4 regions of the Glaciecola siphonariae genome follow, and region 1 is predicted to be linked to each of the others. Evidence: predicted binding sites of a transcription regulator. Region 1 holds the regulator's gene; each other region holds the start of a gene.
What was found. Region 1 encodes sigma-54, which starts transcription at its own class of promoters, with help from an activator protein. Its sites were predicted from a motif close to GTTGGCACGNNNNTNGNNT; they were not measured.

Region 1 (7,717 bases):
ACACGCGCTCCCTTATGAGCTCAGCGAGATCGTGTACCGACAGTTGATCTGTGTTTATATTTAAATCTGCTTTTTCAGCCACCGGCACAAGAATTTCTCGCTCAGCGCTAATCGCATCGGTAAGTGAATTAGATAATTTAAATAATGGATGCAAGCGGCGCGTCTCGCTATAGCGTTTTATAAGAACATCATCGCTGGCATCTAAGAATATGATGGTGATGTCCCAAAATTCTGGCAGGTATTCGAGAATTTCTGAAATCTCTTGCTCGGCCTTTGGCATGTTTCGCACGTCAATACTCACGGCAACTAGCTCGTGTTCGTCAGCGAGCGCATGGGTAAGGGTAGGGAGCAAATTTACGGGGATATTATCAACACAATAATACCCTAAATCTTCAAGCGCTCTGAGCGCGATAGACTTACCTGAGCCAGACCGGCCGCTTATTATTAACAGCTTCACACCTTGCTCCTGATTAATATTTGAGGGGGTCGCTTATGCTAGTGCAGCGACGATTTCATTTTTATTTTCGGCTTTTCTTATCGCTTTTACAATGTCTTTGTCGCTTAGTTTCCGAGCAATGCCCGACAATGCTTTCAAATGCGTTTCGGCTTCGTCATTGGGAACTAGAATTGCAAAAAAGATATCGACCGGTTTATTGTCGATGGCGTCAAACTCTATCGGCTCGTCACTTGTCACAATGATTGCCATTATTTGACTGATCCCGTTCATACGTCCGTGGGGGATTGCAATACCATTGCCAATACCTGTACTGCCCATTTTTTCGCGATTGAGCAAGCTGGTCAGAACTTCATTTTGATCTAATTGAGGGTGCTGCTTAATAGCAATTTCGCTAATAACTTCAAAAATGCGTTTTTTGCTATGACACTCAACCGAACATTGAGTCCGGTCGAGTGAAATGATGTCAGAAATGATCATATAAGGGTATCAACTAGTGCCGTCTAAGCTTTTCTTTGTGCTTGATAACCTGTCGGTCAAGCTTATCTATCAGAGAGTCTATGGCAGCGTACATGTCGGTATGTTCGGCGTTTGCAAACACTTCGCCACCGTTTAAATGTAGCGTCGCTTCTGCTTTTTGGCTCAACTTTTCTACGTTTAAAATTACATGCACATTGTTTATGTGATCAAAATGCCTTTCGAGTTTTTCAAATTTGGTATCCACATAAGTGCGCAATGAATCGGTGATTTCTACATGATGACCGGTAAGGTTTATTTGCATAATGCTAGGTCCTCTTGTTGCGTCTAAATTAGACTCTTTCGTTGATTAGATGGAGGAATGTGTAACGATTCCCGATATTTTGCAATTGTTCGCCGAGCAACCTGAATACCTTGCTCGGCAAGCATTTGCGCAATTTTGCTATCGCTTAGCGGTTTGTTTGCCGGCTCTACAGCCACGAGCTTTTTGATCAGCGCGCGGATTGCAGTCGACGAACAGTTTTCACCAGATTCTGTCGCTACATGGCTAGAGAAGAAATACTTTAATTCAAAAATCCCACGAGGCGTGTGCATATACTTTTGCGTGGTCACCCTAGAAATAGTCGACTCATGCATATCAACCATTTCCGCCACGTCATTTAACACCATCGGGGTCATTTTCTCTGGCCCTTTTTCAAAGAATTCACGTTGCTTTGACACAATACAGTGAGACACTTTAAGCAAGGTCTCGTTGCGACTCTCCAAGCTCTTTATAAACCACTTTGCCTCTTGTAAATGTGACTTTATAAATTGTGAATCGTTCGGATTTTTAGAGGTTTTTCCAAAACTCGCATAGGTTTCATTTACCGATAGCGCCGGAAGAGCGTCATTGTTTAGCTCTACCGTCCACACGCCGTTTTTCTTGTATACGTTTACGTCAGGAATGACATATTCAGGCTCGCGGCTGGAAATAGCGGTGCCGGGGCGCGGATTGAGCGTTTTGAGTAGGCGCATTACTTCGCGCAGCTGATCTTCCTTCAGCTTGGTTTTGCGCATTAAGGTGCGATAGTCTTTGCTGCCTAATAAATCCGCGTGCTGTTTGATGAGCTCCTTAGCTTCATCTAGCCAAGGCGTGCTTTCGTCAAACTGCTTTAATTGAATAAGTAAGCACTCTTGCACAGAGCGCGCGCCTGCTCCCACAGGGTCAAACATTTGAATGCGCTTGAGAACGCATTCAACCTCATCGAGCTCAATTTCTTCGTCATCTAAACTATCTAAGATATCTTCACTGCTGGTGGTTAAATAGCCCGACTCATCTATCGAGTCAATAATGGCGATGGCAATGGAGCGGTCAGTTTCGGAAAAATGCGTCAGCTCCATTTGCCAGATTAAATGGTCTTGTATTGATTCAGAGGTTTCCCCTTGAAAGACAAAATCATCATCGGGATTGCTACCTACCATTTTCACAGGCGCTGAGCTTGACCCCAAATATTCTTCCCAAGAGCTGTCTAGGGGGAGATCGTCGGGTAAATCGCCTTTTTCTAATGCATCGTGACTATCGATGCCGTCACTGCCAGATAAGTCAGAGTCACTCTCGGCAGAATTAGAGGCGCCGTCAGCATTGTTTTTTTCGCTGGAATCGTTTTTGTCACCTGAATCTGCGTCGTTAAAATCTTGTTCGGTAAGCTCCAGCAAAGGATTAGACTCTAATGCTTCTTGAATCTCTTGTTGTAAATCCAGCGTAGATAGCTGCAGCAATTTGATGGCCTGCTGAAGCTGCGGGGTCATCGTTAGCTGTTGACTGAATTTCAGTTGTAACGAAGGTTTCATTTACTTCCTTTGCTTACGTTTAAGCCCTTTATACGCGTTAACGCAGACTAGAGTGCAAACTGTTCGCCCAAATATACATCGCGTACAGTCTGATTGGCTAAAATTTCATCTGCTGTGCCAGAGGCGATTAATTCGCCGTGGCTGACAATATAAGCTAACTCGCACACGTCTAACGTTTCTTTTACGTTGTGATCAGTGATTAATACGCCTATATCGCGTTCTTTGAGCTGATATATGATCTTCTTTATATCATTAACAGAAATTGGGTCAACACCTGCGAAGGGTTCGTCGAGTAAAATAAATTTTGGATTGGCGGCCAAAGCCCTCGCAATCTCTACTCTGCGGCGCTCACCGCCCGATAAACTCATACCCAAATTATTTCGGATGTGGTTGATGTTAAAATCGTCAAGCAGTTCGTCGGCTTTTTGCTCTTGTTGCGACCGGCTGAGTTCTTTACGCGTTTGCAAAATGGCAATCAAGTTTTCGTATACGGTAAGTTTACGAAAAATCGAGGCCTCTTGAGGCAGATAGCCTATACCCTCACGCGCACGCTCATGCATAGGCTGGAACGTAATGTCTTTTTGGTCAATGTGAATTTCGCCTTTATCTAGCGGCACTAAACCCACGATCATATAAAATGTGGTTGTTTTTCCTGCGCCGTTAGGTCCCAAGAGGCCTACAATCTGACCGGTCGATACTTCAATGCTGACATCACGTACAACTTGCCTTGATTTATACGACTTCGCGAGATGTCTTGCTTGTAGCTTACTCACTGCTGCACCTCGTCGTTTTCGGGCTTGGTTTGCGTATCATCTGCCGAGAATGCGCCGGGGCTAATCACAGTGCGCACACTTTCTGCGCTGTCATCGTTACTTGTTGCTAAGACTTGTTCTCGGGTCATATCAAATACAATCATATCGCCCGTCACTCGCATTTCATTTTGCATAATCAGCGCTTCGCCTTTGAGTGCGATGGTGCGAGGCTCCACCTCATAAATTATTTCAGTGGCTCTTGCTTCCACCCATGTGCCGTCTTCTTTGCGCTGCTTATAGCTTGCCGGGCTGCCCGTTGCGATAATAATTTCTTTACCGGTGCCGTCGGCTGCATTGACCTCTACCTTGTCGGCAAGGAGTTCTAGACTGCCTTGGCGAATGATTACATTTTCAGTAAATATTGAGGTTTTAGCGCGTCCGTCGATGGCCTGACTTTTCGAGTCGAGTGTAACCGGCATACTAAAGTCTGTTGAAACGTTTGATTCTATCGCTTCGGCGTTAGACTCTGTTTGAAAAGAGTGGGCTGACTCTGATGCAAGCACAAGCAGTAATATGCTAAGGCTTTGGATTAAACTGGGTCTGTACATGTTCTGATAACTCATATTGTTGCGTTGCAAGGTTGCCAAATAAACCAATGCTTCTCACTTGGTAATCAACACCACTTATATTAACTACTTGGTCAGACGACAGGGTTTTATTTTCTAAATTAATCTCAATAAATTCCGTGCTTATTTCTTTAATAAACTCATCGGTTTGTAGATTAACAATGCGTACGTTTTTCTCGAGCTGGATACGATTGTTGCTGTAAAGAGTGCCTTCATCGGCAGTCACGCGCCAGGGGTCGCCATTGTCTAAATACAGGGTGTAGACTGGATTATCAAAAACCGCAAATCCAAGTTCGTCATAGTGCTCCATTTTGGTCGCCGCGACCTGATGACTCAATTTCCCTTCAATGTCGTATAGCTTGCTGTTGAGGTTGATAGCTCTATAGTTTGGCACCAAGGGAGAATCATCTTCCATGGATTCAAGCGCTTTTTCCTCTTCAAACAAAATAGGCAGGTAAAGTAAAAATACTGCGGTAAATATAAAGGCAATGCTGTATCCAATGCGATTCACATGCTTGCTCCATGCGAGATGTTGAGTAAGCCTTTTGCTTGCAGGACCAAGTCACAGAATTCTCTGACCGCACCTCGGCCACCTTTTAGCTGAGTAATATGATTCGCCTGACGTTTTACGAAGGGATGAGCATCGCTGACAGCAACTTTAATCGCGCTTAGTTCAAACAAACCTAAGTCAGGCATGTCATCGCCGATACTCGCTACTTGCTCTGTGCTAAGTCCATGCTCATTCATTAGCTGTTTGAGTGCATCGTACTTGTTTTCTTCGCCCTGAATAATAAATTTTGCGTTCAACGCTTGCATACGCTTATGCACAATATCAGAGCTTCTGCCGGTAATAACTGCTATATCTACACCGCACTGCGCGAGTGCTTTCACGCCATAACCGTCTTTACTGTTAAACGCTTTTAGCTCTTCACCATGATTGCCGAGATATATAAATCCGTCTGAGAGTACGCCATCAACATCGAGGACCAAAAGCCTTATTGACTTGCAGGCATCGAACAAAGATGCGGGCACATGGCCATATAGTGTTTCAATGTTTTCCATCTACACGACTCCAGCTTTTAATAACATGTGCATATTCAGCGCACCCACAGCGTGCATATCGTCATCCACCACAACTAAGGCGGTGATGCGTTTTTCCTGCATTAAATTAAGCGCATTTACGGCTAAATCATCAGCAGATAGGGTTACGCCGTTTGCGGTCATTACGTCAACCACGCCCGTGGTATGAACATTAATTTGCTTATCTAGTGTGCGCCGCAAATCCCCGTCTGTATAGATACCGATTACCTTGTTTTGTTCAACAATCGCGGCAAATCCCATTCCCTTCGATGACATTTCTAGTAAGGTTTCACTCAAGCTCGCGTCACTGTTAACAAGCGGTATTTCAGAGCCAGTAACCATTATGTCATTCACGGTAAGTAGTAAGCGTTTACCTAATGCGCCGCCTGGGTGTGAAAACGCAAAATCTTCAGCGGTAAAGCCTTTGGCTTCGAGCAGCGCTATGGCCAGTGCATCTCCGAGTACGAGAGTGGCTGTTGTGCTTGTGGTTGGCGCTAAGCCTAACGAACATGCTTCTTGGTTCACATGCAGCAGAAGCGTCTTTGTGGCAAATTTGCTCAGACTGCTGTTCGGCTTATTGGTGATGGCGATAATCGGGATGTTGAGGCGTTTAACGGCGGGTAGTAAGCCAATCAGCTCGCCCGTCTCCCCCGAATTTGATATCGCAATAAGTATATCGTCTTTGCTGAGCATGCCAAAATCGCCGTGATTGGCTTCGCCCGGATGCATAAAAAATGCGGGGGTACCGGTGCTTGCAAGCGTAGCTGCTATTTTATTAGCAATGTGGCCCGACTTACCCATCCCAGATACAACCACCTTGCCTTTGCAGAGCTTAAGCAGTTCGCAGCTTTCAGTAAACTGCTCGTCTAGCATTGAATTGAGGTGTTTAAGCGCCTCAACCTGAATGGAAAAGGTGCGCTGAGCAGAGGATAAATAGCTCATAACTAGCTAAACAGCCACATTTGATAAGCAAGGAATGTAACGACAAACACGCCGCCTTCTAAGCGCGATATTCGCCGCGTTCCTCGAATGTTAAAACAAAAAATAAACAGCAAGACGCTCAAACCTAGCATCACCATTGCATCTCGACTGGCCGCATTTTCGTCTAATATTCCCGGGTGTATTAGCCCCGGCATTGCTAAAACGGCCAATAGATTAAAAATATTTGAACCGATAATATTGCCCAAGGCTAAATCATCTTCTCCCTTGAGTACGCCGGCAACGCTTGCTGCAAGTTCAGGTAAACTCGTACCAATGGCGATAATCGTAAGACCAATGACTAGTTCGCTAATGCCAAAATAGCGCGCAATATTCACCGCTGAGTCGACTAAAAAATTAGCGCTTAGCGGCAGCAAAATAATCCCAACGACGACCCAGAAAATCGCCGTAGATGTGGCAACATCTTTAGGTATTTCAGTTTCGGTTTCTTTCAAAATAGGGTCGTTTTTATCAACCGTGAAAGACAATACCGCCATTCCTGCTATTACCAGCACAAATAAGGTCATCAGCACGATGCCTTCTATGCGAGATAAATAACTATCATCAATAAAGTATACCGCTAATAAGGTAACCAGAAGCATGACCGGTAGTTCGCGCTTGAGCGTGGTTGAAGACACCATTAAAGGTTTGATGAGTGCGGTGATGCCAAGTACTAATGCGATGTTGGTAATGTTAGAGCCAAGCGCATTACCTACCGCGGTATCTACATTGCCTGCAAGTGAAGCGGTGGCAGATACGACAATTTCTGGCGCAGAGGAACCCATAGCCACAATGGTGAGACCAATCATCATTGGTGATATACCAATGTTTTTAGCGAGAGCAGATGCGCCGTACACAAAACGGTCTGCGCTCCAGCTCAGTACCACTAATCCAATAACAAAAATAATTATATTTATTAGCACAAAATTCTTCAGGTCAAAGCCGACGATTTCAATGTCACAAATTGTAACGTTTTAGTATAAATAAATCACATTTATATGCTTCGAAATAAGCTATAACTACAAAATGTATCTTTATTTGTGTTTTATACGGCAGCTACGCTTGAAAAAGGCTAAAATGATATTACTTTGACCAGCCTGACTGAACGATTGCTCAAAACCAATGCCAAAGCGGATGTATGCAAGGTAGTTGATATTACTTAAAATTAATGATCATTAGCGCTTGCACAGCGGTATTTTAAACACACAGGGAACTTACATGTTGTTTGCAACATGATAAAAGACAATGTAATGCCACAAGACATCATCAAAATAGATAATATGAATTTCAGTCGCGCAGACCGCGTGATTTACGAAGGCATATCACTGTCGGTAAAGCGCGGCAGCATCACCGCTATCATGGGCCCTAGCGGCATTGGTAAAACTACGCTGTTAAAAATAATTGGCGGGCAGTTAAGGCCATCTGCCGGCAAGGTGATGTTTGAGGGCGAAGATGTTCACGGCATCAGACGTAACCAGCTATATGTATTGCGCCGGAAAATGAGTATGTTATTCCAAAGT
Region 2 (7,717 bases), on a different contig from region 1:
ATGTTGATTGTTGCATCATTTTTTGTGAGCGACTGAAAATCAGTTTTGAGCGTGAGCTGACGGTTAGTAAAATCTGGCTCGCCACCAACGGCAAATACGTTGAAGCTGCCGTCGGCCATTACAAGTGATTCTCCAGTGGTTAAATTAACGACTAAGCCATCATCGCCATTAGGGCTGTTTCTTACTTCTAGCGCAACGATGCTTGATAACTCAAGTATCGCTTGGTCACGCTGATTGAGCAGTTTAGTAGGCGTATCGACCACAGACGAACCATTTGCAATTTGTACCGCTTCATTTAAATCGCCAATTTGCTTAATTAAGCTATTCGCGCGGTCTACCGATTGTTGTATTTGCAGCTCGACTTCATCTTCTTTGGCTTTCATAAAATCGCCAAGCTGGTTGATACGATTTAACATGCCGGTGGCTCTGCCCATAATGGCATCGCGAGCGGCGGTGTTTGTTGGGTCGTCTGCGGCGGTTTGAATGGCGCCAAAAAAGCTTGTCATTGAGCTGGCAATACTGTTTGCCTCGCTTGCCAACACTCTATCTAATCCCTCAACGCGGTCAAAATAGGCTTGAGACTCGCCCACAAAAGAAGTATCTCTGCGCAGTTGATTTTGCGCAAACACATCGAAGACTCTGTCGGTAAACCCAAAATCTACACCGCCATTCATATGATTGCTGAAGGTTGTGCGCTCGCGCACATATCCTTCGCTATTCACGTTGGCTATATTGTTACTGGTGGTATTGAGCAGCTTATTGCTGGCGTTAATACCGGTTTTAGCAATCGAAAAAAGATCCGCATTTCGAATCATGGTAACAATTCACTCATAGTTGGGCTGTTATACACCGACATCACTTTGTCGGCATATTTAGGGTCTGTGGCGTAGCCGGCTCGCTGCAGCTCTTTGAAGTACTCATTAGGTGCTTGGGCTTTTTCTAAGGCATGTTGATAACGCGGGTTGCCGCTCACAAAATCCACATAATCATGCAGCGATTCTTCAAAATTGCTGTAGGTTCTAAAAGCTGCCTGCTGCTTTTGTGGAATATTATTTTTAAACTCTAAGGTATCGATAACCGTTTTATTGCCGTCCCAGCGCTTGTCAGCTTTGATACCGAACAGGTTGTGCGCATTGTTGCCATCCCCTTGGTGGATCATAAATTTGCCCCAGCCGGTTTCAACCGCAGCTTGTGCAATAAGCGCTTTTGCTGAAATACCTAATCGCTCTGCTGCAGCCTGCGCTTGAGGATAAAGCGCTTTTATAAATTCTTTAGGCGACGCAAAAGCGGCTTTTTTTGTAGGCTGAGCATCTTGCACTTTGTTTTGCGCCTGCGTAGCCTGACCATTTTGAGAAGCCACCTGACGAAGCTCAATGCTTTGCAACAACGATGATGAACTTTGATTGGGAGTTTGTTGAGCGTTCTGATGAGGACTTTTCCCAGATAAGTCTTCTATAGCCGACTTTTCCATGAATTGTGCACGCAGCTTTGCATTGCGATTTAGCATAGATAAATCAGCGTCATTTCTAACCGCACTGGCTGGCATTACGCCATTGTTTAAGCTCATTTGCTGCACAATAACGTCGGCTAAGCCTAGGCTACCTTTAGTAGAGAGGTCGGTGGCTAGCTGCTGGTCGTGCATGTCACGGTAAAACTTCACCTGCTCTGAGTTAAACGGACTGTCTTTGTCGGCCATTGCATCTTGCGCCTTGCGCATCGATTTCAGCAGCATTTGAACAAAGATTGCTTCAAACTGCTTAGCGGCTTCTTCAAGCGCGCCTTCATCGCCTGATTTGGCGGCCGCACGCAAAGTATCAAGACTACCAAGGTCATGTACCGACCTTGACATCTCTAACTGCGATTTTGCGTTCGACGACAAATCCATGCTACTTCTCTCTTTCTTAGCTTAAATAAATCACATAAAGCTGAATTAAATTACAATCAGCTCGCCTTGTAGCGCACCCGCTTGACGCAGCGCTTCAAGAATGGCCATTAGGTCTCCGGGTGCAGCGCCTATTTCGTTCACCGCTCTTACGAGCTGGTCGAGCGTAACGCCTGGGTCAAACTTAAACATGCGGCTGTCGTCTAAATCGACATCAACAATTGAGCGAGGAACAACCACCGTCTCGCCGCCCGCAAATGCATTTGGCTGGACAACCTGTGGGTCTTCAGAAATGGTAACGGTCAAGCCACCATGGGTAATTGCCGCTGGCATCAATCTCACGTCTTGTCCGATTACGATGGTGCCGGTGCGGCTGTTCACAACGATGCGAGCAGGCGCGGTAGCCGGCTCAAATTCAAAGTTTTCAATAGTGGCCAAAAAGCCCACTCGCTGCGCTACATCGCGCGGTGCCATGACTCTAACCGAAGCTGCATCTAGGGGCGTGGCAATCGCATAACCATTATCGGGATCAGCGCCTAAGCGCTGGTTAATTTTGTCTGACATCGCTTGGGCGGTGCTAAAATCTGGGCTGTGTAAGTTCAGCGTTAGATAGTCGTTTTGCATAAGGCCGCTTGGCACTGACCGCTCTACCACGGCGCCATTTGCAATCGTGCCAACGGTAGGAGTATTGCTGACAATACGAGAACCATCATTGCCCTGCACGCCAAACCCACTCACCACCAGTGACCCTTGTGCAACGGCGTAGACTTCTCCATCAAGTCCGCGCAGAAAGGTTTGTAGCAGCGTGCCGCCCTGTAAACTGGCAGCCTCACCTACCGACGACACGGTAATGTCTATGGTTTGGCCAGGTTTGGTAAATGCCGGAAGCTCTGCGTGAACGGCTACGGCCGCTACGTTTTTAATTTTTGGCTTAACGTTGTCATCTAAGCTTATGCCAAAATTACTTAACATGGTGCGAAATGATTGCTCGGTGAACGGACTGGTTTCTCCCGTTCCCGGTAAACCAACCACCAAACCATAGCCTACCAACTGGTTAGAGCGTACGCCCTGCACGCTGGCAAGGTCTTTGATACGCTGGGCGCTGTAGGCTGGCAGCACAGACGTTATACCTAACGAAAGGGCTAACGAAAAGGCTAACACCCGGGCACTGAAGCACGAGCCTAAAGAAGAGACACGTATCATAGTGGCCACCATGTAGATGAGAAAAATTGAGTCAACCAACCTTTTTCTTGAGCTCTTGCAAAGCTGCCCGTGCCGCTATACTGAATGCGCGCATTAGCAATTTTAGTCGATTGGATTTCGTTAGTAGGCGTTATGTCAGCCGGTCGAATCACTCCGGTCAAACGGATGTATTCATCGCCATTGTTTAGCGTCAACCACTTCTCACCGCGAATGATTAAGTTTTGATTAGGCAGAACGTCTACCACCGTCACCGAAATATTGCCTTGCAGGCTATTGCTTTGACTAGCTTGCGCATCGCCAGTGAATTCATTGCTTGAGTCCATACCGAGTTGAATGGCTTCTTTACCGATTTGTATGGCATTGCCGCCAAGACCCACTATCGGTTGCAAATCAACACCTGATTCTTTTGAGGTAGAGGTACCGGCACTTTTCGTGGCATTTGTATTTTCACTTAAGCGCACCGTAATGATATCGCCGACCCTGCGCGCCTTTACATCTGAATATAAACTATTGGCCATCGCCGGCGTGAATAAACTCCCGGTCTGTGCGATTTGTTCGCGTTTGACTACCGGCACCGCCGGTGCGTAAAAGGGGTCGTTCGCCGCTATTGGCTCTGATACCGTTGACTTACATGCGCTAAGCGCAATGATTGCCAGCAGTAAAAACATCATATGACCTTTCATACTAAACCTCTTATAACTGCTGAATAACCTGACCAAGCATCTGGTCAACCGACGAAATAACCTTTGAGTTCATTTCGTACAAACGCTGACTTTCAATCAGATTTACAAGCTCTTCGGTTACGTTGACATTAGAGGTTTCAAGCGTACCTTGTGCTATGGTCCCTAAGCCCTCTAAGCCGGGCACACCCTGAATAGGCGCGCCAGATACCGCCGTCTCGGCATATAGATTTTGTCCAATGGGTTGCAAACCTGCCGGATTAATAAAATCGGCGAGATTTATCTGACCCAGTACTTGTGGTTCTGCTTGTCCACGCAGCTGCGCTGAGACTTCACCATCTTGAGAAATCGTCACCTGCTGTGCATCTGGCGGTAAGGTAATAACTGGTTGTAAGACAAAACCTGCGCCAGGGGTAACCATTTGACCCTGATCGTTTAATGTAAACTGGCCGTTTCGCGTATAAGACGAGCTGCCGTCGGGCATCTGAATTTCAAAAAATCCGCGACCTTGTACCGACATATCAAGGGCGTTTTCTGTTGTTAACAAATTACCTTGTGTATGCGTTTTTTGCGTCGCGACCACCTTCGAACCTGCACCAAGCATAAGGCCTGAGGGCAGTTCGGTGTCGGCAGAGCTGCGCCCGCCCGGTTGATTAATATTTTGATAGAGCAAGTCTTCAAAAACCGCGCGGTCTTTTTTAAAGCCAACGGTACTGGCGTTGGCCAAGTTGTTTGATACCACCGCCACATCTGTTTGTGCGGCGTCTAATCCCGTTTTACTAATCCAAAGAGCTGGGTGCATATTAAATACCTTAGCGAGCTAATCGCTGTTAAATCATTCTTAGTAAGGCGTTGCCGCGCATAGACAGTTGGTCTGCTTTGTTCATTAGCTTGACCTGCATTTCGTAGTGACGCTGAAGGCTAATCATTTGCACCATTTCTTCTACCGCGTTGACATTGGAACCCTCCAACATGCCTGATCGCACAGATACCGTAATATCTTGCTGGGCAAAACCACCTTCTTTAAGTTCAAATAGTCCGTCTTCGCGACGCTTGATTTGGTCTACGTTAGGATTGACCAATTTTAATCTGCCCACGTCTTCAATTGCGTTCTCAGGCGCGCCTTGTAGACGAGTAGAAATCGTGCCGTCGCCGGCTATGGTGATATTCTGAACTGGCACAGGCAAAAAAAGTGGCCCGTTTTCACCCAGCACTAAATTACCTTTTGAGTCTTGTAGCGCGCCCTCGGCAGTCATTGTGAAGTTGCCGTTGCGGGTAAATGCTTCACCGCCCTGCGGGGTTTGTACTGCAAACCAGCCGTCGCCTTGAACAGCAACGTCTAGCGGACGGTCGGTGGTAATCATTGCACCGCCGTCATAATTATTGCTAGGACTTTCAGTCATGCTAAATACGCGAGACGGCAAACCTTCGCCGTAGGCCGGCATTGCTCGTGCTTGTTCAAGCTGCGCTTTAAAACCGTTAGTTTGCGCATTCGCCAGATTGTTGGCGCGCACGCCAGTGGCCAGTAAGTCTTGATTTGCACCGCTAGCGGCGATGTAGAGTAGCTTATCCATTATACTGCCTTAATATGTCAAAAATCGACCTTAACTAAGACTAAGCAATTAAAATGCCAGAAGTGGCGTTGGGGGATGATAAGTGGGTCTGCAATGGCGGACTACAGTCCTTGTATCAAAAAATGAATAAATGATTGAGATGTAAAATCAGCGTCATACTCGGCATTCGTTCACCTTCGATGAGAATGAAAAAGTGTTACGCGCCTTTGTAACTTAATGATGTTAAAGCAAGCTGAGATTTTATTAACCTCAGCTTACTTAAACATTAGGTTTATCGAATGTTCAGGATGGTCTGGTTGAGCTGGTTATTTACCTCAAGCGCTCTTGAGTTTGCCTGAAAGTTTCTCTGCGCAATAATCATATCAATAAGCTCGGTGGTTAGGTTTACGTTTGCCTGTTCAAGGGCTGACGAATTAATGTCACCAAATGTACCGGTCGTCGCTTCACCTGCTAAGGCTTCACCCGATAAGATACTCTCCTTCCATGCTGTACCCGACTGCTGCGTCAAACCTTGCTCGTTTGCAAAGCGTGCTAACGCTACTCGTACAATAGGTTCAGATGTTCCGTTTGAAAACGTTGCTCGCACCAAACCGTCTGGACCGATGTCAATACCGGTCAATCGTCCTACCGGTAGACCATCTTGCTCCAGTGAGGTCACTTCAAAGGCTGACGCGAACTGAGTGGGCTCATTTGGATTAGCGCCATTTGGGTCAAGATTAAAATCAATGGCAATTTGCTGCGTCGCATCAGAGCCATTCGCCAAAATAACGCCGCCAAGCGCCTCGGTGACAATTTTTCGGTCAAGCTGCGCAATACCATCGGCCGACTCTATGCCAATAAAGTCGCCGCCGTCACTAAATTTTAGTTTTGCTGCGGTTACCGCATTGCCCGTGGCTGTACCAACTGAGTTAACGGCTGTAGCAGGATCAGCATCACTTCCATCAGAATTGGTCATGTCTACTAACACATCGTCTACAGAGGCTGCCACATACCATTCGTTAACATTGGCTGGGTCGTTGTCTTTCATAAAGTAATAAGTCATGACGTGACTATCGCCAAGTGAGTCGTACACGGTGACCGATGTTGCCGCGTTATAGGTGAGCGGATCTGAAGGGTCAAAATCTGCAGGGTCTTTTACTTGGTCACCCGCAGGTAAGTTAAATCGTAAGTCTACTTCTGATGTTTTTTGCGGTGAACCTGATGAATCAGGAATACGAACTGGCACCGTTGTACTCAAGGCCACAGACGCAGACGTGCCGTCAGGGTTTACTGGAAATCCCAATAAATTGTCTCCGGCAGAATTGACCACAAAGTTATTACTATCTAATTTAAATTGGCCGGCCCGTGTAAACGAAAAGTCGCGAGAGGTAATTTCAGGTACTGTAGCGAAAAAACCATTTCCGGTTATTGCTAAATCGAGCGAGTTATTGGTAAAACTTAAACTACCTTGAGAAAACTGCTGAGACACTTCTTGTGTCAATGCACCGTCACCTACCTTGGTTTTACCTGAGGCAAGCAAAGAGGCTGCGTAAACATCTCCAAACTCGGCGCGTGATTCTTTAAACCCGACCGTATTCACGTTGGCGATGTTGTTTGCCGTTGTGTCTAAATCTTTTTGTGACGCAGATACACCACTGAGTGCGATATTAAAAGACATGCTTTTCTCCTATGAATTACCGATTTGAATGACGTCGTCTAGCTTGATACTGACATCACCATCTAAATTAAGCACCACGCCCGCGCCCGAGCCTGATAGGCTAACGCTGTCAACGTGGCGATGAATCGCTGTAGGAAGCGCTTGGACTTCGCCAAACACTTCACCTTGAACCTGAACGGCATAATCACCCGCCGGCAATTTATTGCCGTTTTTGTCGGTGCCGTCCCAGTTAAATTCGATATTGCCAGCAGGCTGAGTACCCACCTGCATTGTGCGCACTACTTCACCGGCGCCGTTGTAAATATTAATTTCAGTATTTTGTGTGCTTTGCTCGTTAATAATAACGCCGCTAATAGAGCCGTCAGCACTGTCTTTGTGCCCGATATTACCGGTTACCAGCACTTCTTGACCGATTAAGCTCGACGCCTGAAGGGCTTGGTTCGACGTCATAGACGCTGCAAAACTGGAAAACTGTTCGTTTAACTGCGTGATGCCTTCTGCCGTGCTGAACGATGTCATCTGCGCTACCATTTGGTCGTTATCAACCGGTTTTGTTGGGTCTTGATTTGCTAACTGCTCGGTCAGCAGGGCAAAAAAGTCTTCCTGATTTAAGGTTTGCTCGGTACCGTCGGACACCTTTACTTCTTTTTCGGTGTTCCAATAAAGGTCGCGATTAAGGCCTTGTTGTTCTAAAACATTCATAAAATATCCTCTATATGAC
Region 3 (7,717 bases), on a different contig from region 1:
TGTCAGCATTATGAACTTTGTGGAGGGAACGCGCTTTGAACCCCACAAAGCCAAAAAGCAAGACGATTATCAGCACTTACTGCGTCCTCGCTCGGGCGGGATAGCCTTTGTGCTCAACGCCATGGGCGAACGTTTGACGAAACTCGTAAATGTCACTATATATTACCCACAAGGTATTCCGAGTTATTGGGATTTTGTGAGCGGAAAGGTGAAAACTATCGTTGTAGACGTTCAGACTATTGATATAAAAAGTCTATTAGCCTCGGGCGTTTACAGTTCTGCCTACTTCACCGACGATACGCACAAACAACTTTTTCAAGACTGGATTAACCAACTTTGGAAAGAAAAAGACGAAAAACTGAAACAATTTGCCTTGGAGCACAGCCAAACGTAATGTCATTAAGAAGCATACTTATTTTTCCTATTCATTTCAGTTTTCAAATGACCAACTTGGCGTTTTGGGGATGTTTAGTCATACTGTTTGGCCTGGTGAAACTCATTCTTCCCTTTAAAAGCGCGCAACAAGTACTACTGAGCATTATGCATCGGCTTTATTTTTCGTTTGGAATATTCAGCGTTGCCCTCATAAAAGCGTTTAATCGCATTGAAATACGTATTGAAATCGACAAAGCACTTTCAAAACAAAAGTGGTATCTGATCACTGCGAATCACGTCAGTTATTTAGACATTATTTTACTCATCGACTTTTGTGCGCCGCGCATTCCTCCGCCAAAATTCTTTTTAAAGAAACAATTAATATGGCTTCCGTTCGTTGGACTCGCAGCGTGGGCACTTGATATGCCGTTTATGCGCCGCTACTCTCAAGCCTACATTGAAAAACATCCGCATTTGCGCGGTAAAGATATTGAAACCACTAAGCGCTATTGTGAGCGCTACGTTGACAAACCCACTACCGTTATCAATTTTGTAGAGGGCACGCGTTTTACCCTAGAAAAGCACGCAAGCCGCAAAAGTCCTTTTTCACATCTAATGCGACCTAAAGCCGGTGGAATTGCGTTTACACTCTCGGCAATGGGAGAACTGTTTAGCAATATTCTCGATATCACTATCGCCTATCCAAACTCACGCCATCCTATGATGGACATGCTATGTGGGCGCATGACGACTATTATCATCGATGTTAAAACCATAGAGGTTCAGCCTGAACTCATCGGCGACTACTTTAACGACGAAAGCTTTCAGACCCGCTTTCAATCATGGATAAACGCGCTGTGGGAACAGAAAAACACGAGAATGCGGAATTGGATGAGCTAACATGAGCGAAATTACCAAAACAGAACAAACAAAAGCTCACCTTAGCGAGCTCATTTCAGACTTTGCTCATTACTTAGGCCTAGAGTCGCAAGCCGGTGACTTGCTGCATCAATGGGTAGGTCTAAGTATATTGCTGGTCGCCAGCCTTGTGGCATGGCTTTTGGCGCTATTTATATTGCGGTTTAAAGTTGCGCGTTTAGTCAGATTTTCTAAAACGCATTGGGATGACAACTTACAAGATGCCGGCGTATTTAGACGCTTTGCTTTAGTCATGCCTGGACTGGCTCTCTATTTTGGTAAGGATATTCTTTTAGTTCCCGACAGTCGTATGTATGCGATTGTAAGCAGTTGCGCTATTTTGTACATCATGGTCGTAGTATACAGCGTGCTTCAAGCGGCTCTTTCGGCTACCGAGCAGATCTATAAGTCGACTCGCTTTGCCAAAAAAGCGCCCATTACTGGGTTTATTCAAGTCGGACGCCTGTTGATTACTCTTGCCTTAGTATTTTTAGTAATCTCTGAGCTGCTTGGCAAAAGTCCAATTTATTTATTATCGGGCTTAACGGCCATTGCAGCAGTGCTCTTATTGGTATTTAAAGACACGATTTTAGGCTTTGTAGCAGGGATACAAATCGCGGCAAACCGGATGTTCAATAACGGTGATTGGATCGAAATGCCTCGGTATGACGTAGACGGTGAAATCTTGGAGATTGGGCTTACCGTAGTTAAAGTACAAAACTGGGACAAGACCATTTCTACCCTCCCCTCCTATAGCTTGATAACCGAAGCGGTAAAAAATTGGCGCGGCATGAGTGAATCTGGGGGTCGTCGCATCAAACGCTCAATTCAAATAGACATGCAAAGCTTGGATTTTGCTAACGAAGACGACCTCAAAAAATGGCAAAAAATCGCAATACTGCAACCCTATTTAGAGAGTAAGAAGCTCGCGCTAGAAGAAGACAGCAAAGTGTTAACTGAACGCCAATTAGATATCATTAACGGACGCAAGCTTACCAATATAGGGACATTTAGGGCCTATATTCAAGCCTACCTAACACACCACAAAGATGTACATAAAGGTCTTACGTGTATGGTGCGTCAGCTAAAGCCAACCGACACTGGTCTTCCTTTAGAAATTTATTGCTTTAGTCGCATCCAAGATTGGGTACGTTATGAGGGGGTGCAGGCGGATATATTTGACCATGTGATATCAATGATGCCGGTATTCAACTTAAGAGCATATCAACGTATCACAAACGCTAAGGCCTTCACTACCGCTGATGCGGTGCTCGAAGCAAGCCACGAGCAGCCTTCTAATTCGCAGTAGCCCTTATTGGTAGTAATTATAATCTTGCAACTAATACGGTAGGCTGGTGCTCAGCTAATGGCATAAACCATCAGCAAGGTAATGACGAGACCCGACACTCCCATAAATCCGTATTCGATTCTTTCTTGTAATGCTTCCTGACCAGACTTATCGCTAATGATTGCCATAACGATACAGCTTATGCCCAATACAAACGCAATAAGCAAAAGTGCAAATTTGAAAAGATTAAGTATTTCGAGCATGCTAGACCTTTGTAAGTTAATGTATGTTCAATACGCGCGATATTATGCAACAGCGCCGATAAAATCGCTATGTTAGGAAGGTCTTTTTTAAGTGAATGATGATCTTGGTCAATTTTGCTAACTAATCGCCAAATGTGCCTGTAAGTGCATAAAACTCCGAATCAAAACCTTGCTATAATTTTTAAGCAATTGAAATTAAACGTATTTTAAATTGGCGCACTAGTTGCAACTAGTTGGTATAGCTAAATAGCTAAGAAATTCATTACTCATAATCAAATTGATTTAACAAACTTAATAAGGTTGAAGATATTTGAATACTTGCACAGGAACTTTTCTATGAAACCAGTACGTTTTGCCATACTCAGTTTTACTTTTATATTCTTAAGCCTTACAGCCCACGCTCACAATTTTCAAAACGAAGCCTGTGATGTCAACATCAACGGTGAAATTGTGCTCGCTAACAATCAAATAACCATTACTACCGAAGAAAGTGATGTAGTGCTGCTCACTAAAGCAGGCAGTGCGTCAGTCAATGGAAAAAACCTAAGCTTGAGTGCTGAAGAGAGTGCAAGCGTGAGTAATTACGTGGCCAGTTTAGAGGCTGCAGTGCCGCAAGCCATCGCGCTCGCTGCCAAAGCAATCGAGTTAACAAATACGGCATTGACAGACGTATTTACCGGTCTGTTGGGAGAGGATAGTCAGCTTCCTAAAATGCTTAATGACAAACTCAATGCGCTTCAGCAGAAGCTAGAGAGCCATATCTATCAACAGCCTGAGGCGGTAACATTCAATAGCGCATTTTTTACAGGCAATGAGCAAACACAAAGCGAGTTTGAGAGCGATTTTGATGCTGCCGTTGAAGAAGTCATGAGCACTGCAATGGGCGAACTGCTCGTAAGTTTTGGTCGCAGTATGTTGAGCGGTGGTAGCTCTATGCAGAATTTTGAGGAGAAAATGAGCGCACTCGGAGATACCATTGAAACGACTGTTGAAGAACAATCACAATCTCTTAAAGAAGATGCCTTGGCACTTTGCGAAACACTTGAGCGTGCTGACAAAGAAGAACAAAAGCTTCAACGCATTGATGGATTTAAAGATATTAACTTTCTGACGGTTAAGCCTAATAAAGCATAGGTAGATATGAAAACATGCATAATCGGCCTTGGTTGGCTTGGTGTTCCGTTAGCAAAACATATGCAGCAGCTTGGTCATACAACTAACGGAACGACTCGCAGTACGCAAAAAATAGCAGCACTAGCAAATGAGAATATAACGGCACATGAATTTGATTTATTTGCCGCACCGCCTCAAGCGCAGCTGGCTGAAGGTTTATTTAATGATGCTAACGTCATTATTAATATTGCACCGGGCAGGCGAGACATAGACGCCAGCATATTCACCGAAGCGATGCATACATTGGTCGATTATGTTTTTGCTTGCGGCGCCAAGCATCTCGTTTTTGTGAGCACAACGTCCGTATTCGGCAATCAGCAAGGCTGCCTGAATGAAGATGATACGCCTAATGCTGTTACGCCATCGGGCATCGCTCATCAATCTATCGAACGATATATTGTGAGCAACTATGCTTCTAAGGCAACTATTTTGCGTTTGGCAGGCTTAATCGGTCTCAATCCTGATGGTAGTCTGCGTCATCCTGTAAGTGCACTAGCGCGCAAAAGCAACATTAGGAATGGCCATCATCCTGTCAATCTACTGCATCAGCATGATGCCATTGCCTTCATATCGGCAATCATAAGTGTTAGACCTGAGCGCAAGATACTGCATGCATGTTCTTTGCTGCATCCGAGTCGCCGAGAGTACTACACATGGGCCGGCAAAAAGCTCGGTTTAGGAACGATTGATTTCACCCCACCTGAAGATGACAAGAGCAAGGAGGTAGGCAAGACGATAGACGCAAGCGCGAGTCTAAAAGCACTTAACCTAAGACTATACTACCCCTCTCCTTTTGACATGCTAGACGTTTAAGCGAATAAAGAAAAACCAAAGTATTTAAGCGCTACTGTATTTACAAATATCACGAGCAGAATAACGGGAATAAACGTACCTAATGAAAAGTTGACATAGCGCTCTAAGATACTGCCCTTAAAATGGGGGGCGCCTTGGTCTAGCTCTTCATTAAACTTAATTTTTTTCCAGCGATAAATCACGAACAAACAGATTAATAGGCCGTTCAGAGGCAAAATTGTGTCATAAAACACATCGTAAACAACATCAAAAAACGATTTGCTTGAGCCCGCGTAGGTAACAAAATCTGTGAAAAACGCCACAAAACCAAACGATAGAGCACACATCACAGAAAATACAATTAACAGTACACCACACACTCTTAGCGAGGCTTTACGCTGCATGCCCTTTTCACTCATAAGCGCAGCAACAGGCACCTCAAAAATAGACACTAAAGATGTAATTGCTGCAAAAAACACCAGTAAAAAGAATAAACTCGCCACCGCACTTGCACCAAAATACCCAAGAGAGTTTTGTAGTTCCAAGAAAATTTGCGGAAGGTAGGAGAAGATCATCGAGATAGACGACTCACTTAGCTCATCAGGGTTTACATCTGGATTGAACGAAAAGATAGCGGGCAAAATCATTAAGCCTGCGGTGAATGCAACAGCGGTGTCTGTTAGCGCTACTAGCCTCGCGGACCCTGGTAGGTCTGCTCGCTTATTTATATAACTGCCGTAGGTAATCATAATGCCCATGCCTAGCGACAATGAGAAAAACGCCTGCGAAAGCGCTCCATTTACAACTGATGCATCTATTTTGTCTAGGTCTGGCACTAAGTAATATTCTACGCCAGCCATAGCGTTGTCGCGGGTAAGCACGAATATTACTAAGGCAAGCAGCATGAAGAATAAAGAGGGCATAAGAATTTTAGCGGCTTTTTCAATCCCCTCTTTTACCCCGCCTTGCAAGATGAGATAAACAACGGCGATTACCCCTGCCATGTAGATAAACAAATTATAGCTAGTAATGAAGTTACCGAAGGTATCTGCTTGGGCAAGTACGTCAAGATTTCCGATTACCGATTCAAACAAATAGCCGAATATCCATACCGTGATGACCAAATAAAATACGGCAATCATGAACGGAGTAATAATAGATAACCAACCAGCAAAGCGCCATCCCGCTTGATTATGAGACAAATTGGTGAGCGCACCTAGAGGGTCTTTTTGAGAGGCGCGGCCCACTGTCATTTCGGCTATCATAACAGGTAGGCAAATGAAGAAGACAAACAAAGCGTACATAATTAAAAACGCGCCACCGCCGTTTTTAGCCGCGCCAACTGGAAATCCTACCAGGTTGCCAATACCCACTGCAGAGCCTGCAGCCGCTAAGATAAATCCAAGTTTAGAACCAAACTGCTCCCTTGAATCAGCCATTTTTTGTCCTTTTTAATTATTGTTATTTGCCATCAAATGTTAACAGCCATTAACATAAAAGTCTTTATGCTGATGCACTTAATTTATTTCTTTTATATGGGTAATGAATTAATTACTTGGAATGAATAAAGGGCGCTTAAAAAGCGCCGTATTAATTGAGGCCGGGAAGGTAGAGCCATCATACGAACAAACAAGCGCGTTATTTACCAGTTGATTTTTTGGCCGTCCCAGTCAATGTAATAAGGTGATTGTTCAGGGTCTAGCGCCTGTGTATGGTTCATAAGCTGCTGCGCCGTGAAGGCAGGTGTAAACAGTTTTTCAGGTTTCACATTCGCTTGGAAGGGTTTAGAGAGCTCAGTGTCGACTGTTCCGGGGTGATAGCACACTAAAACGGTTTTTGGACTTCGTCGTTTATATTCAATTGCGGCTGTTTTTACCACCATATTGAGCGCGGCCTTCGAGGCACGATATCCGTACCATCCACCCAAACCATTTTCACTGATGCTGCCAACCCGAGCGCTGAACACAGTAATGGTAGCTCCGTCCTTTTCAACAATGTGTACTGCATGTTTAATCCACATCGCCGGAACGACAGTGTTAACCCGAAAATACTCAGCAAATTGCTCGCCGCTCATATCTTCTGAGCGTTTTTCAGGCTTCAAGGTTTTGCCATCAGAGCTGTGTAAAATACCTGTACAACAAATGATGTGGGTGAAATGAAATTGCCGTTTTTGCTCGTTCACAAAGGCTTTTATCTGCGATTCATCGGTAGAATCTAGCTGAACGTGCCTCTGTTTTGAAGAGGTCTCGGCAACCGCTTGCCTCGACACGGTCACTACATCATCTACTGACGTATCGTCGTTGAGCTGTTTTATTAAAGCTTGTGCGATCCCGCCGCTTGCGCCAATCACAAGTACTTTCGACTGCATATATTCTCCTTTTTTGCTTTGCCTTGGCTCTATAGCGTTGTGTTGATAGTACTTAGGCTTTTCTTCTCAGTACTTTATAGAGTGCCTAATATTTAGTAATTCATATTAAGTAGTTTCTATTTAATACTTAATGCCGCAATTACTCTCACAGCGTTTTTTGCCGGTAAGCCAGTACGAAATGGTATTGCGATGTTTTGCAAAAATCAGGTATGCCCTGTCTGCAAAGAACCGAATCACCGGCCAGCGAAGAGGTGCATACAGCCATTTGTACCCTACTAAACTCCACGCCCTGTGCGTCACATCAAGACCAATCAATAATGTACCGTCGGCCTCCATTCCGTGAATTCTATTATTTAAGGCCTGCCAGTCTAATTGTGGAAAGCGCACTGAAAAATCATCTGCATTGATGTCTTCAAAAGCAAGCTGCCTCGCAGTGTTGCGTTTTTTAAGATGCCGCATTTCAATATCACACAAAGGACACTGGCCATCGTAAAAGATGGTAAACGCCATAAAATGCTCTCTCTTTTTTATTTCGATGCC
Region 4 (7,717 bases), on a different contig from region 1:
GTGTTGTTTGCACAAATTGTAAATGGGGCGCCCTATGACTTGTTTTTGTCTGCTGACGCCAAGCGTCCCCTAGCTTTAATTGAAAAAGGATTAGGCGAGCAAGCGCTTACTTACACTAGAGGGTCTTTAGTGATCTGGCCATCCGAGAATGATTTGCCAGCTCGTGCACACTTTACACCCGAACCGCCGAAGCGGATTGCCATCGCTAACCCTCAAACTGCTCCTTTTGGCAAAGCCGCTGAGCATTATCTTAAATCTCTTCCTAACTACTCACAAATAGCGACTCAACTAGTATATGGAAACAATATCGCTCAAACCTTCCAATTTGTAGATACCGGCAACGCCCAGATAGCCTTTGTGGCGCAATCGATGCTGGTTCAGGCGCAGGCTAAATTTCCAGACAAGCACGATTTGTATACTCGCTTTACTGCGCTGCCCCGCGGCAGCTATCCCGCTATTTTACAAAAAGGCGTAGTGTTGCTTGAGCCCGATGCTGAGGGCTTTGCTAGCGCTACAGCGCTGCTGAATTATCTGCGTTCTGACGCTGTGCAAAAGAAACTGCTCGCGCTAGGTTATCTCGAAATAGGCGCAACGGATGGCTGAGTTCGTATTTTCAGCGGTAGAATGGGAAGCGCTCTTTCTGACGCTTAAGTTAGCACTGTTTACAGTTGCCATCTTATTTGCGTTTGGCCTGCCGCTGGCTTGGTGGCTCGCGCGCTATCAAGGTCCTCTGCAAAGCGTGTTTGAGGCGCTCATCACCTTGCCCTTAGTGTTGCCGCCAACGGTCCTTGGCTTTTATTTACTGGTGGCATTTTCACCCGATACTTTCCTTGGGCAGGCCTGGCTTGGCGCGACTGGTACGCAGTTTGTATTTAGTTTTGCCGGCATCTTATTCGGCTCAGTGGTGTATTCTTTGCCATTTGTTGTGCAGCCTCTATTGCAGGCCTTTCGTACTAGCGGTCATCAAATAATGGACACCTCGCAAACCTTAGGATTATCAAAAACCAAGGCATGGTTTTACGTGCTTTTGCCAGCAATACGCCCAAGTATGATAAGCGCGGCCACCCTTGGTTTTGCCCATACTCTAGGGGAGTTTGGTCTGATTTTAATGATCGGTGGAAATATTCCAGGTGAGACACAAGTGGTGTCTATCGCGCTGTTTAATCAGGTTGAGATGCTCAATTATGCGCAGGCCCATACACTTGCTGCATTTTTACTCTCCTTAAGTTTTATCAGCCTAGTGTTGCTATATAAGTTTAATGTTAGGCATCGACCTAGGATGGGCTGGTAGTCATGAACGATAACAATACCGCTTATGATGCTAGCTCCGCGTTGATATTCAATATCAGTACGCCAAGCCTGAACTTGAGAGCGGCGCCCAAGATTTCATCAAAGCATCGAGATTTGTCGTTAAATCTAGATCTGCACGCTGTGGTAGGCATATTGGGTGATTCTGGCGCGGGTAAAACAAGCTTGTTAAAACGTATGGCGGGCTTGAGTAAAGCCGAAACACAGCTTCGCCTTAGCGGAATTTCGCTTGACGGGCTGAGCACTCAGCAGAACCCCTGTGTGTATCTTGGCAGCGATGCACCTTTATTTGAGCATCTTAGTTTGCAAGCAAACCTTGATTTGGTATTTGCTCAATCGATTTGGCGCGCGAAGACATCGGCTAAGCTTAGGCAAAAATATGGCTTTGATGATTGTGAGCCCATCACGATGGACGAAGTTGTCAAGCTATGTGAAGTTGAGCACTTGTTACGCAGCCCTTGCCATATTTTATCAGGCGGTGAAAAACAAAGGGGCTTGCTTGCACGAGCCTTGCTGTCGGCTAAGCCGATTTTGCTGCTTGATGAGGCCTTTTCCGCGATGGATTGGGCATTGCGCCATAGGATATATAAACAGTTGCGGCAGATTTGCCAGACAGGACAGCGCGCAATTGTGATGGTAAGCCACTCGCATCGGGAACTTGCCTTAATGAGCGATACGCTTGTGCAGATTCAAGATGGCGAGATTGTTGAACATGGCTCAACAAGCGCGGCCCTTGCGCAGATGCAAAATGGCTCGGTGAATGGCTTTTCAGCGTTAGAGCTAAGTTTTATTGCCCAAGATACACGCAATCATTTGAGCAAATTTTGCCTAAAAGGCACTAATACACCCGTATATGCAAGGTTTACCGAAGATGCTCACATCACCCACCGATTGCTGCTAGAAGCCCAGTCTATTGTAATTGCACGGCAGGGTGATTTGCGCTCAAGCATGCTGAATTGCTTGCCGGTAACGCTGCGTAACATTGAACAAGTCGATAATCGTGCAGTGCTCACTGTTGATGCACAAGGCCAAAGCATTATCGCTCAAATATCCTTAAAATCTCTGAGCGATATGCAACTTGCCCCTCAACAGGCGCTTTATGCCTATTTTAAGGCGCTTTAGACGCCAAGCCCAGGCACTTGCCATGAAAATTAATATGCTCTTCAATGAAACTAGCTATAAAGTAATAGCTATGGTCGTAGCCGTCCTGCATGCGCAAGGTAAGCGGATATCCCGCTTTTTGAGCTTCGCTGGTAAGAACGTCTGGTGTTAACTGCTCATGCAAAAAGTCGTCTGCACTGCCTTGGTCAACAAGCATAGGTAAGTGCTTACTTGCTTTAGATATCAGTATCGATGAATCATATTCTTGCCAAGTACTTGTGTCATCACCTAAATAAGTGGCAAAGGCCTTTTTCCCCCAAGGACAGTTTACTGGATTGCAAATGGGTGAAAATGCCGAAACAGACGTATAGCGCTCTGGGTTTTTAAGTGCGATGCTGAGCGCGCCATGCCCACCCATTGAATGGCCAGAAATTGCGCGTTTATCGCTTACCGGAAATTGACTTTCAATTAATGCCGGAAGCTCATGCACAATATAGTCGTACATTTGATAGTGCTTTGCCCACGGCATGCGTGTTGCGTTGACGTAAAAACCTGCGCCTTTGCCGAGGTCATAGCTGTCGGCATCGGCAACGTCATCGCCGCGAGGACTGGTGTCGGGGGCCACGATAGCAATACCTAGTTTTGCTGCAGCGGCCTGTGCGCCGGCTTTTTGCATGAAGTTTTCATCGGTACAGGTAAGGCCTGACAGCCAATATAGCACCGGTACTTTATGCCCTTGCTCAACTTGTGGTGGCAAATAAATGGCAAAGCGCATGGTGCACTGATTGCTGCTCGATGCATGGGAATACTGTTTGTGCCAGCCACCAAAGCTGGCGTTGCTGCTAAGGAGTGTTATCGACATGGATTAACCTTGCTGCTCAAAATGTATTACCGAACGAATGGACTCGCCTTTATGCATGAGTTCAAACGCCTCGTTTACCTGCTCAAGGCTCATGGTGTGAGTAATAAAATCATCGAGAGCGAACTCACCTGCTAAATAGCGTTCTACGTAATCAGGTAGCTCTGAACGTCCTTTTACGCCGCCAAACGCCGTGCCGCGCCATACTCTTCCGGTGACGAGCTGAAACGGACGTGTTGATATTTCTTGGCCTGCACCGGCAACGCCGATGATCACCGATTCACCCCATCCCTTATGGCAGCACTCCAGCGCACTGCGCATGATGTCAACGTTGCCTATGCATTCAAATGAATAGTCCACGCCGCCGTCGGTAAGCTCTACAATGACGTCTTGGATGGGCTTGTCGAAGTCTTTTGGATTGATACAGTCGGTGGCGCCTAGGCGCTTTGCCAAATCAAATTTACGTTCGTTTATATCAATGGCTATTATGCGAGATGCTTTTGCCATTGCAGCGCCAATAATTGCCGACAGGCCAATTCCGCCCAAGCCAAAAATCGCGACACTTGCACCTGCTTCTACCTTTGCAGTGTTCATAACGGCACCCATTCCGGTGGTAACCCCGCAGCCTAGTAAGCAGACTTCCTCAAGTGGTGCTTTTGGATTGACTTTTGCCAAAGAAATTTCAGGCAGCACGGTGTATTCAGAAAACGTAGATGTGCCCATGTAATGATAAATTATCTCGCCATTAATCGAAAAACGGGAAGTGCCATCCGGCATCAGCCCTTTCCCTTGGGTGGCACGGATTTTTTGACATAAATTGGTTTTACCCGACTGACAAAACTTACATTCTCCGCACTCTGGGGTGTACAGTGGAATAACATGATCGCCCACTTTTACGCTAGTGACACCCTCACCAATGGATTCGACGATACCGCCTCCCTCATGACCGAGAATGCTCGGGAATACTCCCTCCGGATCGTCGCCTGAGAGGGTATAGGCGTCGGTGTGGCATACGCCAGTCGCAATTAACTTTATGCGCACTTCGCCAGCTTTAGGCGGTGCGACATCTACGGTTTCGATTTTTAAATCTTGGCCAGGGCCCCAAGCTACAGCGGCTTTACAGCGGATAGTCTCTAATTTCATGATGATCTTTGTTGCGATATGGTAAGCGTAGTGTTGATGAAATCGCGCTAAATTTCAATGAATCGCGTAAAGTAAGGCTGTTATTTTTGTGGAAGGATAAACCCTACCGCATATTGCAGTGAACCGTCGTTCAAAGGCGCTTGAACCAGTGGTGAGTATTTGAATAAGAATGATTGCTCGCCTTTCGGCGTATTCAAAGTGGCAACAAAACTTAGTTCATCGGCGCTTTGATATTGCTTGATTTTTTCAACTGGCAGAAGCGTATGCAGCTGCTTTTGCGTGAGACTTTCTTTTTCGATGCCCAAGAGCAAGCACAACGAATCAGAAACCATGATAAATTGATTAGCGAAATCACAAATAAAGCCGGGCACTTGGCTGGCATCAAAGGTCCCTTTGATGGTGCGATACGCAATATGTTCAAGTTGCTGTTCGTGCACATCTCGAAACATACCAATCACGCTAACCGCTTTACCGGTTTTCTTATCGTGCAGTTTTTTTCCGCGCACGAGATTCCAGCGAAACATTTTATGAGCAGGGATATATCGTCGAGCAATAAATTCTATGGTTGAGACCTCATCGTTCATGAGCTGCTGCCACAATTTATCGGCGAGCTTTTGGTCGTCAAAATGATAGGAGTTAACAACGTCCGTGTAGCTTGCTGCTAAATCTATGCGTCCCCGCCCGTCTTTGAAACCGTCGTACTGATAAAAGTTGTTTTCAGCAATGGCGTATTCCCAAACGACTTCGCCGGCCGATGCGATGGCCAAATCCAAGCGCTCGGTCATAAAGTCACCAAATTCACTCGCCGCATGAAGCTCTCGCGTTTTCACGCGCAACATATCTTCCGCTTTTTTGCGCGCTGTGCGCTCGCGGATGAGTTGTTGTTCGAGTCTGGCTAATTGGGCTTTACTGTCGCTCAAGAGAAGGCGTCCTTTGCTTAGATGGTTCATCACGTATTTCTTTTACGTGTAAATCGTCACTACTATAGCTTATCGTATGAAACGAAAAAACCTTGAACGCCTGTTTAACCTTTTTGCAATTCGAATAAATTAATAAAGAACTAAGAAATTAAATGCAGTTTAACTCAACCCTACTTGCATAAACTTCTGTTAACGTCTTTCAACCTTAGACATTAACGCGCTGTCTGCAAAATCAAAGTCTACGTCTTTATATATTATTATTTTCCCTTTGATTGTTGAGCCTGCGTCGACTTTAAGCGTAGGCGCTTTGTTTCTCCAAGACTTATTCTTATTTGGGCGTCCTTCAAAGATGACGTCACCATTTACTACACTACCGTCTAAGAGAGAGATGTCGCCGTTCGTACTCGACACACTGCCACCTATTGAAACACCCTCAAGCTCAATATCGCCGTTAACCGTTTCAATGTTGCCTGTTACCGATGAGTCACTATCGATTTTAATTTGGCCGTTAACCGTTTCAATATTGCCCTGACCGGTAAACCCTTTTCCAATACTGACTTTTCCGTTTACGACACTTACGTCGGCTGCGGTGACATTTTCGCCTATGGAAATGCGGCCATTTACATTGCTGACCTCTTCAACGCTAGCATTATCTTCAACCTTGACTGAACCATTGACCGAAGAAACATTGCCTGCGCTCACGCCTTGGGCCACCTTTACGCTTTTATTGGTGCTGGAGTAATTGCGTTCTTTTGCGTATGAATACCCGCCTTTATCGTCGCTGGCGCCAACGTGAATAACGCACCCTGCCAGAAGAAGGCTTGAGCTTACGAGCGCCATAAAGGCGAAAACAGGAAGTTTGATTTGCTTAGTCATAATGTGTCCTTTAGTTAACCTCAGCGCTGGATAAATTAATTACGCAGTGCGTCAGTTATTTTGTTAGCGTTTATTTTAAATTTTAAACGGTGTTGCATTGTAGATAGCATCACCTGTGCCAAACTATGAAATCTAGTAAAATCAATAGCGTACCATTCTTTGTAATCGTGAAAGATGGTGTAATAAACGCAAGCTTGGTGAAATTCACTAAATTCTAGTAAGCCGGTAATATTCACTGAGTCGCTAAAAATAGGTAAAAGGTTTACTGGGCGGTTTTTATATATTTCTGATGGCATCAAAAGGCTATGCACAACACATTACATAACATTATAAGAATGCAGCCCTGTACTATTTTTGTAGTGCGTGAAATACTGATAAGCCGTGAACGTACACGCACAAAGTTGAGCGCAATTTGCAAGCACAAGACACCGCACTAATTTTAATTCAGCATGCCCTTACACCGGTTTTTTTGATTGTTGGTATTGGGACTTTACTTAATTCGTTAACTGCGCGTTTAGCTCGCATCGTCGACCGCGTTCGCTGGTACGATATGCCTGAGGCCTCGAGCTGTCAGCGCAATCGCGACGCTGAGCTTAAAGCATTGGCGCGCAGAATGAAGTGGGCAAATGCGGCTATTAATTTTCTGACGGGTGCGGCGGTTGTGGTTTGCCTGAATATCTTCTTGCTGGTGCTAGAGGGTTATTACAATGTTGCGCTCAACCCTTATATTGTTTTGAGTTTTGTGACCTCAGTGGGTTTATTATCTTGTGGCATGATTTGCTTTTTTGTTGAGGTAAGTATCGCTACAGCGTCGCTCAAGGTCACGCAAAACCCATCAAATAGAGCCTAGCCACTGTGAATAATGCGAGCGCAAAACACCTAGAAATTCCTGAAGCTGAGTATGAATTAAGTGCGATACGTTCAGCGGGCAACGGCGGTCAGAACGTCAATAAAGTTGCTACTGCCATTCATTTGCGTTTTGACATTCAGGCCTCGTCGTTAGCTGACAAATATAAATTTAGGCTGTTAAACCTCAACGATAGCCGAATCAGTAAAGACGGCGTTGTCATCATAAAGGCGCAATCGCATCGCACCCAAGAACTTAACAAAGAAGATGCAGTAAAACGTTTAAAGGCACTGATACTGTCGGTAATGGCAGAAGCGAAACCGCGAAAGGCAACGCGACCTAGCCTTAACGCTAAGAAAAAGCGTGTAGATGCTAAAAAACGTACCGGCACAAAAAAGGTACTACGAGGAAAGATAGACTTTTAAGTGTTTAAGGGAGCGCAAGGGTGAAAAAGACAGTTAAGAAACTAGATGCCAATGTTATTAAGGCGCTCACACTGTCGTGTGAGTATCTTAAAGGGCTGACTCCGGAGTTTTTATGGCTGACCCACACCGCCGATTATTCTAATTTTCCAGCGAGCTTACAAATCCGCTGTGTTTTTACTACCGATGCGGCGTCTGAGGGCTATTTAAGTGTTTTTGCCAAGCGTATTCACGCCGATTT

Region 2: the regulator sigma-54 is predicted to act here: its motif matches at 5,382-5,400, upstream of flgF (flagellar basal-body rod protein FlgF).
Region 3: the regulator sigma-54 is predicted to act here: its motif matches at 3,055-3,073, upstream of ACFO4O_RS16200 (DUF2884 family protein).
Region 4: the regulator sigma-54 is predicted to act here: its motif matches at 6,312-6,330, upstream of ACFO4O_RS13690 (DUF4097 family beta strand repeat-containing protein).

Annotation. Positions count from the first base shown of each region.
Region 1 covers NZ_JBHSGU010000029.1:256,835-264,551, reverse strand. Annotated here, with positions in the region: gene rapZ (RNase adapter RapZ) at 1-457, opposite strand, end outside; gene ptsN (PTS IIA-like nitrogen regulatory protein PtsN) at 491-934, opposite strand; gene hpf (ribosome hibernation promoting factor) at 948-1,235, opposite strand; gene ACFO4O_RS17915 (RNA polymerase factor sigma-54) at 1,259-2,761, opposite strand; gene lptB (LPS export ABC transporter ATP-binding protein) at 2,809-3,534, opposite strand; gene lptA (lipopolysaccharide transport periplasmic protein LptA) at 3,531-4,121, opposite strand; gene lptC (LPS export ABC transporter periplasmic protein LptC) at 4,090-4,650, opposite strand; gene kdsC (3-deoxy-manno-octulosonate-8-phosphatase KdsC) at 4,647-5,201, opposite strand; gene ACFO4O_RS17890 (KpsF/GutQ family sugar-phosphate isomerase) at 5,202-6,161, opposite strand; gene ACFO4O_RS17885 (calcium/sodium antiporter) at 6,164-7,120, opposite strand; gene ACFO4O_RS17880 (ATP-binding cassette domain-containing protein) at 7,448-7,717, shown strand, end outside.
Region 2 covers NZ_JBHSGU010000002.1:1,316,644-1,324,360, forward strand. Annotated here, with positions in the region: gene flgK (flagellar hook-associated protein FlgK) at 1-815, opposite strand, end outside; gene flgJ (flagellar assembly peptidoglycan hydrolase FlgJ) at 812-1,885, opposite strand; gene ACFO4O_RS07265 (flagellar basal body P-ring protein FlgI) at 1,931-3,085, opposite strand; gene flgH (flagellar basal body L-ring protein FlgH) at 3,082-3,768, opposite strand; gene flgG (flagellar basal-body rod protein FlgG) at 3,779-4,567, opposite strand; gene flgF (flagellar basal-body rod protein FlgF) at 4,596-5,339, opposite strand; gene flgE (flagellar hook protein FlgE) at 5,611-6,996, opposite strand; gene ACFO4O_RS07290 (flagellar hook assembly protein FlgD) at 7,006-7,698, opposite strand.
Region 3 covers NZ_JBHSGU010000019.1:109,226-116,942, reverse strand. Annotated here, with positions in the region: gene ACFO4O_RS16220 (acyltransferase) at 1-394, shown strand, start outside; gene ACFO4O_RS16215 (acyltransferase) at 394-1,275, shown strand; gene ACFO4O_RS16210 (mechanosensitive ion channel family protein) at 1,277-2,602, shown strand; gene ACFO4O_RS16205 (hypothetical protein) at 2,653-2,844, opposite strand; gene ACFO4O_RS16200 (DUF2884 family protein) at 3,181-3,978, shown strand; gene ACFO4O_RS16195 (NAD-dependent epimerase/dehydratase family protein) at 3,985-4,830, shown strand; gene ACFO4O_RS16190 (sodium-dependent transporter) at 4,827-6,248, opposite strand; gene ACFO4O_RS16185 (SDR family NAD(P)-dependent oxidoreductase) at 6,452-7,177, opposite strand; gene ACFO4O_RS16180 (thiol-disulfide oxidoreductase DCC family protein) at 7,298-7,687, opposite strand.
Region 4 covers NZ_JBHSGU010000005.1:591,827-599,543, reverse strand. Annotated here, with positions in the region: gene modA (molybdate ABC transporter substrate-binding protein) at 1-603, shown strand, start outside; gene modB (molybdate ABC transporter permease subunit) at 596-1,291, shown strand; gene ACFO4O_RS13710 (ATP-binding cassette domain-containing protein) at 1,294-2,430, shown strand; gene fghA (S-formylglutathione hydrolase) at 2,417-3,271, opposite strand; gene ACFO4O_RS13700 (S-(hydroxymethyl)glutathione dehydrogenase/class III alcohol dehydrogenase) at 3,275-4,411, opposite strand; gene ACFO4O_RS13695 (hypothetical protein) at 4,492-5,331, opposite strand; gene ACFO4O_RS13690 (DUF4097 family beta strand repeat-containing protein) at 5,521-6,207, opposite strand; gene ACFO4O_RS13685 (DUF2721 domain-containing protein) at 6,620-7,057, shown strand; gene arfB (alternative ribosome rescue aminoacyl-tRNA hydrolase ArfB) at 7,063-7,479, shown strand; gene ACFO4O_RS13675 (Fis family transcriptional regulator) at 7,500-7,717, shown strand, end outside.